3 regions of the Rheinheimera metallidurans genome follow, and region 1 is predicted to be linked to each of the others. Evidence: predicted binding sites of a transcription regulator. Region 1 holds the regulator's gene; each other region holds the start of a gene.
What was found. Region 1 encodes FliA, which starts transcription of late flagellar genes. Its sites were predicted from a motif close to GCTAAAGTTNNNNNNNNNNCNGCCGATA; they were not measured.
Positions count from the first base shown of each region.

Region 2: a site for FliA is predicted at 2,006-2,033, ahead of MN199_RS03830 (chemotaxis protein CheV). Genes of this name have one in related genera too.
Region 3: a site for FliA is predicted at 1,982-2,009, ahead of pomA (flagellar motor protein PomA). Genes of this name have one in related genera too.

Region 1 covers NZ_JALAHQ010000002.1:657,901-661,182, reverse strand. Annotated here, with positions in the region: gene flhF (flagellar biosynthesis protein FlhF) at 1-28, shown strand, start outside; gene MN199_RS08460 (MinD/ParA family protein) at 21-899, shown strand; gene MN199_RS08455 (RNA polymerase sigma factor FliA) at 896-1,615, shown strand; gene cheY (chemotaxis response regulator CheY) at 1,668-2,039, shown strand; gene MN199_RS08445 (protein phosphatase CheZ) at 2,065-2,817, shown strand; gene MN199_RS08440 (chemotaxis protein CheA) at 2,833-3,282, shown strand, end outside.
Region 2 covers NZ_JALAHQ010000001.1:797,994-801,275, reverse strand. Annotated here, with positions in the region: gene MN199_RS03845 (LysM peptidoglycan-binding domain-containing protein) at 1-204, shown strand, start outside; gene MN199_RS03840 (hypothetical protein) at 233-712, shown strand; gene MN199_RS03835 (hypothetical protein) at 716-931, opposite strand; gene MN199_RS03830 (chemotaxis protein CheV) at 959-1,885, opposite strand; gene maiA (maleylacetoacetate isomerase) at 2,081-2,719, opposite strand; gene MN199_RS03820 (fumarylacetoacetate hydrolase family protein) at 2,804-3,282, opposite strand, start outside.
Region 3 covers NZ_JALAHQ010000001.1:820,162-823,443, forward strand. Annotated here, with positions in the region: gene dxs (1-deoxy-D-xylulose-5-phosphate synthase) at 1-731, opposite strand, end outside; gene ispA ((2E,6E)-farnesyl diphosphate synthase) at 746-1,633, opposite strand; gene xseB (exodeoxyribonuclease VII small subunit) at 1,635-1,880, opposite strand; gene pomA (flagellar motor protein PomA) at 2,079-2,843, shown strand; gene MN199_RS03955 (flagellar motor protein MotB) at 2,847-3,282, shown strand, end outside.

The DNA of each region.
Region 1 (3,282 bases):
GAACCGCGCGGATGGAACCTATGCATAGTCATGTTAATACTGATGATCAAGCCAGCGGCTTGAGAAAAATGAATAAGCAGATGGTAAAAGTAATATCAATTACTGGAGGTAAAGGCGGTGTGGGTAAAACCAACGTCAGCCTTAACCTTGCCATGTCGATGGCTCAGCTTGGTAAAAGAGTGTTAGTACTAGATGCTGACCTTGGCTTAGCAAATTGTGATGTTATGCTCGGCCTTAGAGTAGAAAAGAATTTATCTCATGTTTTGGCCGGAGAGGCTGAACTTGACGAAGTAATAATAGACGGCCCTTTTGGTATTAAAATTATACCCGCCACTTCTGGTTCACAAAGTATGACCGAGCTAGCACCTGCCGAACATGCTGGCCTTATTCGCGCCTTTAGTGAATTAAAAACGCCAGTTGATGTGTTGTTGGTTGATACCGCTGCAGGTATATCTGACATGGTGTTGAGTTTTTCTCGAGCTTCACAAGATGTGATGGTAGTAGTTTGTGATGAGCCTTCATCTATCACCGATGCTTATGCATTAATGAAGATTCTAAGCCGAGATCACGGCGTAGAGAAATTTAAGATCGTCGCTAATATGGTGCGCAGCTTAAAAGAAGGCCAAGAGTTATTTGCCAAACTCACTCGAGTTACGGATCGTTTTTTAGATGTAAGTTTAGAGCTGGTTGCAACCATTCCGTATGATGAAAACGTACGTAAAGCAGCACGTAAACAAAAAGCGTTTATCGAACTGTTCCCCAAAACGCCAGCGAGTATGGCGATTAAAGGTTTAGCGTTAAAAGCTGTAAAATGGCCATTGCCAGTAGTGGCGTCTGGCCATTTAGAGTTTTTTCTGGAGCAGTTATTACAACCTAAAGCTGATCGGGGGGTAGTGTGAGCAGAAAAATTGCAGCTTATGGCGGTGTTGACCATATGCAGCAACTGGTCGAGCGTCATGCGCCTTTAGTTAAGCGAATAGCCTATCATCTGTTGGCTCGTTTGCCAGCCAGTGTGTTGGTTGATGATCTTATTCAGTCAGGGATGATAGGCTTAATTGAAGCCGCAAAGAATTTTGATGGCAGCAAGGGCGCAAGCTTTGAAACCTTTGCTGGTATTCGTATTCGCGGTGCTATGCTCGATGAGATGCGCCGTGGTGATTGGACACCACGCTCAGTACATCGTAATGCGCGGTTAATAGCAGAAACAATAGCTGAGCTTGAAGCACTGTACAGCAGAGATATAAAAGACAGTGAAGTTGCTGAAAAACTTGATATATCTTTGGATGAATACCATCATATGTTAAGTGATATTAGTAGTGGTAGAATAATCGGCATAGAAGATCTTGGTATACCTGAAGATGTTCTAGTAACAGCGGGTGATTCTGATAGCGATCATTTGTATGAAAACCAAGCTCATGAGAGTTTTCATCATGATTTAGCAAAAACAATTAGTAGTTTACCCGAGCGTGAAGCATTAGTGCTTTCGCTGTATTATAATGACGAACTAAACTTGAAGGAGATCGGGGCCGTGCTGAATGTCAGCGAGTCTCGGATCAGTCAAATCCATAGTCAGGCATTGGTCAGATTAAAAGCCAGAATGCAGGATTGGTTGTAACCTATTCTGAGATAACAGTAATATCTCGCCGGAGGGGATTTTGGATAAAAACATGAAAATTCTTGTAGTTGATGACTTTTCAACTATGAGACGGATAATAAAAAATCTGTTACGCGATCTGGGCTTTACAAACGTGTCTGAAGCAGATGATGGCAGCACAGCGTTGCCTATGCTGCAAAATGGTGATTTTGATTTTGTCGTAACCGACTGGAATATGCCAGGTATGCAAGGTATCGACTTGCTACGTGCCATTCGAGCCGATGCAAAGCTAAAACAAATTCCAGTACTTATGGTAACGGCAGAAGCAAAGAAAGAACAAATTATTGCTGCGGCCCAAGCTGGAGTGAATGGTTATATTGTAAAGCCTTTTACGGCAGCAACTTTGCAAGAGAAGTTGGCTAAAGTATTTGAACGGATTGGCTAATCGTAACTGACATAGGAGCGTAGCCATGTCCGCAATTACGGCGCCTTTAATTTCTCTTGAGCAAGCTAAAGAATTAGTGCAACTGCTTGAAATGGGTGAGCACGAAACCGCTAACCAGATGGTACAGCAACTTGCTGTACCTGGATCTTCAGAGCTATTTGCCGAAGTAGGAAAGCTAACCCGTCAGTTACACGATTCGTTAAAAAATTTCCAAATTGACCCATCGTTAAGTAATTTACTCGAAGAAGATATCCCCGATGCGAAAAAGCGGCTAATTCACGTTATCGATATGACGGAACAAGCGGCTAATCGCACTATGGACGCTGTTGAGTCGTGTTTACCTATTGCTGATGAATTAAGCCAGCAGTTAGGTAAAATTGAACCGCAGTGGCAAAAATTAATGCAACGACAAATGCAGTTAGGTGAGTTTAAAGGGCTATGTCATACATTAGATAGTTTTTTTACCCAAGCGAGTGGCAATTCTAGTACCCTTAACTCGCTACTTACTGACGTGTTAATGGCACAAGACTACCAAGATCTCACCGGACAAATTTTGCGCCGTGTTATCGAGTTAGTACGGGAAGTTGAAGAAAGCTTAATCGGCCTATTAACCGCATTTGGTCAGTCTAGTCTTACGGCATTACCAGACGCTAAACCAGTGAAAAGTAAACCCAAAGCGCATGAAGCCGAAGGGCCTATCATTGATGCAGCAGAGCGTGATGATGTCGTCAGCGGTCAGGATGACGTTGATGATTTGTTATCCAGCTTAGGTTTCTAACAGAGGTGTTTTTGCATGAGCTTTGATATGGATGAGGATATACTGCAGGACTTCCTGGTTGAAGCCGGTGAAATCCTCGAATTACTGCAAGAGCAGCTGGTCGAACTGGAAAATAATCCAGACGATGCTAATTTACTTAACGCTATTTTTCGCGGCTTCCATACTGTAAAAGGTGGCGCTGGCTTTTTATCACTAACCGAGTTAGTTGATGCCTGCCATGGCGCCGAAAACGTGTTTGATATTCTTCGTACCGGTAAGCGCCGTGTTACCGCTGAGCTGATGGACGTTATTTTACAGTCGCTCGATAGCATTAATGCGATGTTTGTTGAAGTACAAAACCGTCAGCCATTAACACCTGCTTCGGCAGCGGTGTTAGATGCATTACATTATTACAGTAATCCGGAAGCTGCTGGAGCGCCTCCCGTTGTGGCAGCAGCGGCTGAGCCTGTAGCCGCTAAAGTTGCT
Region 2 (3,282 bases), on a different contig from region 1:
TGGCAGCAAGATGCAGCTGTACAGCCTAGTGGCATATCGCGCACTGTTAACTACAAAGTACGTAAAGGCGATTCACTGGCTCGTATTGCACAACGTTTTAGCATCAGTGTTTCCGACATTGTGAAATGGAACAAAATTGAAACCGATAATTATCTGCAACCAGGACAACAACTTAAACTGGTAGTCAATGCAACTCAAGTATAAGCAAACCGCTATACCAAGGAGTTAACCAATGAGATATTTATTTTTGTTTTTGGCTCTGTCGCTCTATTCAACAGTAAGTCAGGCGCAGTTTGATATCTCTGGCGAAGGTAAAGTTTACTTAACCAACGGCTCTACCCAAGAGTTTGATTTTGGCTTTAGTTATTTTCGCCAAGAAGGCCGTTATCGCTTTATCGTTGGCCGCCATAACCTAGCAGTACATAAGGTACCTAAAAAATATTCTTTGGCTTTAGTACTACAAGGCGAAAAACAAATTTGGGTAACAGATTTTATCAACGAACCCTTAAACGGCTTTGAATTACAGCTGGACGATTACCGTATCAAGCTGTTTAAAGATGCTAAAGCAAAAGATGCTAGCGGAAATTTTGTTTTACAAATTAACGACGAGCAGTTTTACTTTAGCCGTGGCCCAGGTCAAATTAACTTCTACTTTACCGAAGACGGTATTAAAAATGTTCGGGTTGAAGGTATGTTTAAACCGAAAAAATAAACGTTAACTGGGTTCTTTTTGTAACTGTAATGCAGTGATAGTGCCAGAAGCAATGCACAACAGCGGCGCAACCAAGGTAAAAACCCATCCGGCTTGTAAACTTACATCATGCCACCAAGCATAACTTGCTGCTGTTAACTGAAAACACACACCAAACAGGCCAATATAGGTTAATAACCGATTTACAGGTCGTTTGGGTAAGGTAAATATTTTATTCATAACACCTTCTACTACACCATTTATTACTTAGTCAGCATTCATCCACTTTTGTACTGCAGAAACTAATTCATCGGGGTGAAATTTAGCAATGAATTGATCTGCGCCTACCTTTTTAACCATGGCTTCGTTAAACACACCACTTAATGAAGAGTGCAGCACAACGTGCATATTTTTTAATAGTGGATCAGCTTTAATTTCAGCCGTCAACGTGTAGCCATCCATCTCTGGCATTTCTATATCAGAAATAAGCAATGGCACCTTAGTTGAAATATCGCCTCCTAGCTCCGCGGCTTTTGCTGTTAGCCAATTTAATGCAAGCTTGCCATCGTTTACTAATTCAACATTAATGCCAATAGAGGTAAGTGCACGCTTCACCTGATTGCGCGCCACTGCCGAGTCATCGGCAACTAATACGATAACATCTTTAAAACTGCGCTCTGCTGCTTTGGTTTTTATATCTTCACTAACATCTTCATTAACTGGGGTAATTTCAGCAAATACTTTCTCAACATCGATTATCTGTACCAGCTTACCGTCTATCTCGGTTACTGCAGTAAGATAATGACCGGCACCTGCGCCCTTTGGCGGCGGCAAAATTTGGTCCCAATTAGTATTAACAATACGATCGACGCCGTTTACTAAAAACCCTTGCGTATGCCGGTTATATTCCGTTACCAACACGAAGGCTGTTGATAAGTCCTCAATACGCTTGCCACCGGTAGCTTGGCTTAAATCAATAACCATCACCGGCACACCACGTAAATGGGCAATACCTCGTACATGCGGGCTTGATCCGGGCATTTCCGTCAATTCAGGGCACTGCAATACTTCGCGTACTTTAAATACGTTGATACCAAAAGGTTGTTTACCATGCAGGCGAAATAACAATAACTCTAACCGATTGTTACCAACAAGGTTGGTCCGCTGGTTTACTGCGGCCATTAGTTTACTCATATTGCATTACCTCTGGGGGCTAACGTTGCCAATAACGGCGTTATGCATGTTACACACTACAGCATTTTGTTGCTTATAACGCAATGCGCTAGCGAGCAAGTATATAAAATATTGTTTAAGCATAGGCGGCTATAGCTAATCGTCTAGCAACAGAGAAAAAATGCTGCCGTTAATGGCAGCATTTAATACAGTGGATTATTGTGCGTCAGCCTGCTGTTCAGGTACAGCTAACGCAAACGCAGCAAGTTGTTGGCAATTATGATAAATACGATTAAGGTTAGGATAAGCCGTCATATCTAACGAGAAACGCTGTGCGTTGTATATCTGCGGTATTAAACAGATATCCGCTAACGTTACTTCATCGGCAAAGCAATATTGCCCCGATGTTAGCGCTAAACGTTGCTCTAACGCAGTAAAACCGACGTTAAGCCAATGCTTAATCCAGCCCAGCTTTTGTTCTTCAGACAATGCTAACGGCCCTGTCAGGTATTGTAAAACTCGTAAATTATTTAACGGGTGAATATCGCAGGCAATATCTAATGCAGCAGCCCGTACTTGCGCTTTTGCCGCTAAACTTTTTGGTAAGAAAGCCGGTTCTGGGTACTTTTCATCTAAGTATTCAATAATAGCCAGTGACTGATTAACGCTCACATCTTCGTCAACAAAAGTAGGCACCAGCTGCGCAGGGTTAAGTGTTTTATAATTTTCGCTATGCTGCTCGCCGCCATTTTTAATTAAATGTACAGCCACGCTATCAAAACTCAGTTGTTTTAAATTAAGCGCAATGCGTACCCGATATGCGGCCGATGAGCGCCAGTAACCATAGAGTTTCATAAAGATCCTGTTAGTACTGTAGTTTAAACATAGCGTTACCATATAAATAAGCATCTGTGAGGCACTGCCCACAGACGCTGTACTTTAGGCGTTATACTTTACAACCTTCTGGTCTATTGCACCAAACACGCTGTTGCCCTGCTCGTCTAGCATTTCAATACGAATGGTATCGCCAAACTTCATAAAAGAGGTTGCTGGTTTACCGTCACGAATAGTTTCAATCATACGAATTTCAGCAATACAGCTATAACCGACACCGCCCTCGTCAACTGCTGTACCATGATCGGTACCCTGTTTATTAGATACCGTGCCTGAACCAATAACTGCGCCAGCGCCAAGTTTACGCGTTTTAGCTGCATGTGCTACTAACTGGCCAAAATCAAAAGTCATATCTATACCAGCATTTGGCTTACCAAATAACTTACCGTTGTACGTAGACAATAGCGGCAAGTGCACGCGACCATCATGCCATTTATCGGCTAGCTCATCGGGAGTTACCGCTACCGGGCTGAAGGCTGATGAGGGTTTGGAATGAAAGAAACCAAAACCTTTGGCTAATTCAT
Region 3 (3,282 bases), on a different contig from region 1:
TCAAAAAATGTACCTGGTGTCACCATGCCTTTAAAATGTTCTTCAGCACGGCTTGCTAGCTCGTGCAGTGGTGGCACGCCACGTAGAATTTTTTTGCCGCCCTCGCGTAAGCTGGTATAAAAGCTACCCGATAAAATTCGCGCAAAATACTGGTTTAGTGCGCCAACGTTTTCAGAAATAGACATTTCATTATCGTTTAAAATAACCAGCATATCTGGGCGTACTTCACCAGCATGGTTTAGCGCTTCAAACGCCATACCTGCGGTAATTGCACCATCACCAATTACAGCAACGACTTTACGATTATTACGTGCTTGCTGCGCGGCGATAGCCATACCCAAAGCCGCACTAATTGAGGTGCTAGAATGCCCCACAGACAAGATGTCATATTCACTTTCTTCACGAAACGGAAAGGGATGTAAACCATCTTTTTGTCGGATAGTGTGCATGCGATCGGCACGACCGGTTAAAATTTTGTGCGGATAAGCCTGATGACCTACGTCCCAGATCACCCGATCAAAAGGCGTGTTATACACATAATGTAATGCTACGGTTAGCTCAACTGTGCCTAAACCCGAAGCGAAATGCCCGCTACTTTGACTAACACTTTTTAGCAGGTAACTACGCAGCTCATTACTTAGCGCCGGCAGTTTTTCTTGCGGTAGCTGTCGTAATTGCTCGGGTAAATTAGCCTTGGCTAACAACGGGTAATCGTGAAGATCTAACGCCATAATTCTTGCCTGTATTAAAATCTGCGTTCGATAATATACTGCGCGAAAGCGCGTAACTCATCAGTATTATACGGTAAGCTATCTAAAGCACTCAGCGCATCTACATATAATTGCTGTGCTTTAGCTTTAGCATTATCCAGCCCCAACAGAGCAGGATAAGTTGATTTGTTTGCCTTGGTGTCTGAGCCTTGCGGCTTGCCAAGAATGACGGTATCACTTTCTATATCGAGAATATCATCCCGCACCTGAAATGCTAGCCCTAATGCACTAGCAAAGCGCAGTAAGGCGTCTAAATCGGCTTGCTTAGGGTTTGGGCTACATAGCCAAGCCAACTGCACCGCACATTCTATTAATGCACCGGTTTTCAACTGATGCATGCGTTCTAACTGCGCCACGCTGGTGCTGTGATTAGTTTGCGCTAAATCTATTGCTTGGCCGCCACACATACCATTGTAACCTGATGCTGAAGCAAAGCATCGCACCATATTTAGCACAGCAGAAGGGCTTACCTGCTGATAAGTATGGCTGCTTAGTACTTCAAATGCGAGGGCTTGCAAAGCATCGCCGGCTAAAATTGCCGTGGCGTCATCAAAGGCTTTATGACAAGTAGGTTTACCTCTGCGTAAATCGTCGTTATCCATAGCAGGTAAATCATCATGGATAAGCGAATAGCTATGCAGCGCTTCAAGTGCTGCAGCAGGGCCGTCTAAGTCAGACAATTGCGCGCCAAGCATAGTACCACAGCTGTACACTAAAAATGGCCGAACCCGTTTACCGCCAAGCAACAAGCTGTACGACATAGCCTCAAGTAAGCGTGCGTCGGTTGTCGTTCGCTGTGCTAACAGCTGGTGAAGATGTTGCTCTACGCGCTGTTGATAAACAGGAATATTAGCTGGATGCACACTAGTTTCCTTGTTCAGGTTCAAAGGGTAACAAGCTTTCCTGTTGCTGTTGTTGCATTAAAATTTGTACCTTTTGTTCAGCCGTCTGTAATAATTGTTGGCTGTGGCGCGCAAGGGTAATACCCCGCTCAAACTGGGCTAACGATTGGTCTAAAGACAGTTCGCCTTGTTCAAGTTGTTGTACTATTTGTTCCAGCTCAGCCAAGGTTTGCTCAAACTGGCTTAAGTCAGCCTTTTTTTTACTCATATCACCCTCACAAAAGTGTGCGCAAAGTTACCTTAGCAGGCTATTATGGTCAATCAGAAAGCATAAGTGAAAGGCTAAATAGATAATTTAATGTAATTTATACTCAATCATTGTGTCTTGCTGTCGATAAACAGCTATCGTCTAAGATAAACTCGTACAGATGACCGTTTTGGCAGTGCTTTAGTTAAGGAGATAAGAGTGGATATAGCTACTCTGGTTGGATTGTTGGGCGCAATTGGTTTTATCATCATGGCGATGATATTAGGAAGTAGTGGCAACGTCGGTATGTTTATGGATACCGTGTCAGTGCTTATCGTATTTGGTGGCTCAATCTTTGTGGTTATTTCCAAATTTACGCTAACGCAGTTTTTTGCTTCAGGTAAAGCCGCGGCTAAAGCCTTTGTGTTTAAGATTGAAGCGCCAGAAGAGCTGATCGAAAAAGCGGTACAACTGGCTGATTCCGCGCGTAAAGGGGGGTTTTTAGCCTTAGAAGAAGCTGAAATTCCTAATGGCTTTATGCAAAAAGGCATTAACATGCTGGTTGACGGACACGATGCTGATGTGGTGCGGGCTACCTTATTAAAAGATATTAATCTTACCGAAAAACGTCACGAAGTGGCTATTGCCTTGTTTAAAAGTTTAGGTGATATCGCACCAGCGATGGGCATGATCGGCACATTAATCGGCTTAGTTGCCATGTTATCTAATATGGACGATCCTAAAGCAATCGGCCCAGCAATGGCGGTAGCCTTATTAACAACGTTGTATGGTGCTTTTATTGCAAACGTTGTTGCTATACCTATAGCGGATAAGTTGTCTATTCGTAATCAGCAAGAAAAGCAGAATAACCAGTTAATTCTAGATGCTATTTTAGGCATACAAGACGGGCAAAACCCGAAAGTGATTGAAGGTATACTGCGCAACTATTTAGCACAAAGTAAACGTGAACCAGCGGCGGAGTAAGTTATGAGTGATGATGCCGAAGACTGTAAATGCCCACCGCCAGGCTTGCCGGCCTACATGGGTACATTCGCTGATTTAATGGCATTGCTGATGTGCTTCTTTGTGCTATTGCTGGCGTTTTCAGAAATGGACGTAATGAAGTTTAAGCAAATTGCCGGTTCAATGAAATTTGCTTTTGGTGTGCAAAATAAAATTGAAGTAGAAGATATACCCAAGGGTACCAGCGTTATTGCGATGGAGTTTCGCCCCGGTAGGCCCGATCCAACACCCATCGAAACCTTGCAGCAACAAACTATAGAAATTACGCAACAGGTTATTGAGTTTCAAGCCGGTGAAGAAGACTCGGCCGGTGGCAGACAAGAGCAACGAGAAGATTTAAGCGGCGGTAAATCGGTAAGTAATGCCGAAGAAATTATGGATGGCGAATCCTCAGCCGCTG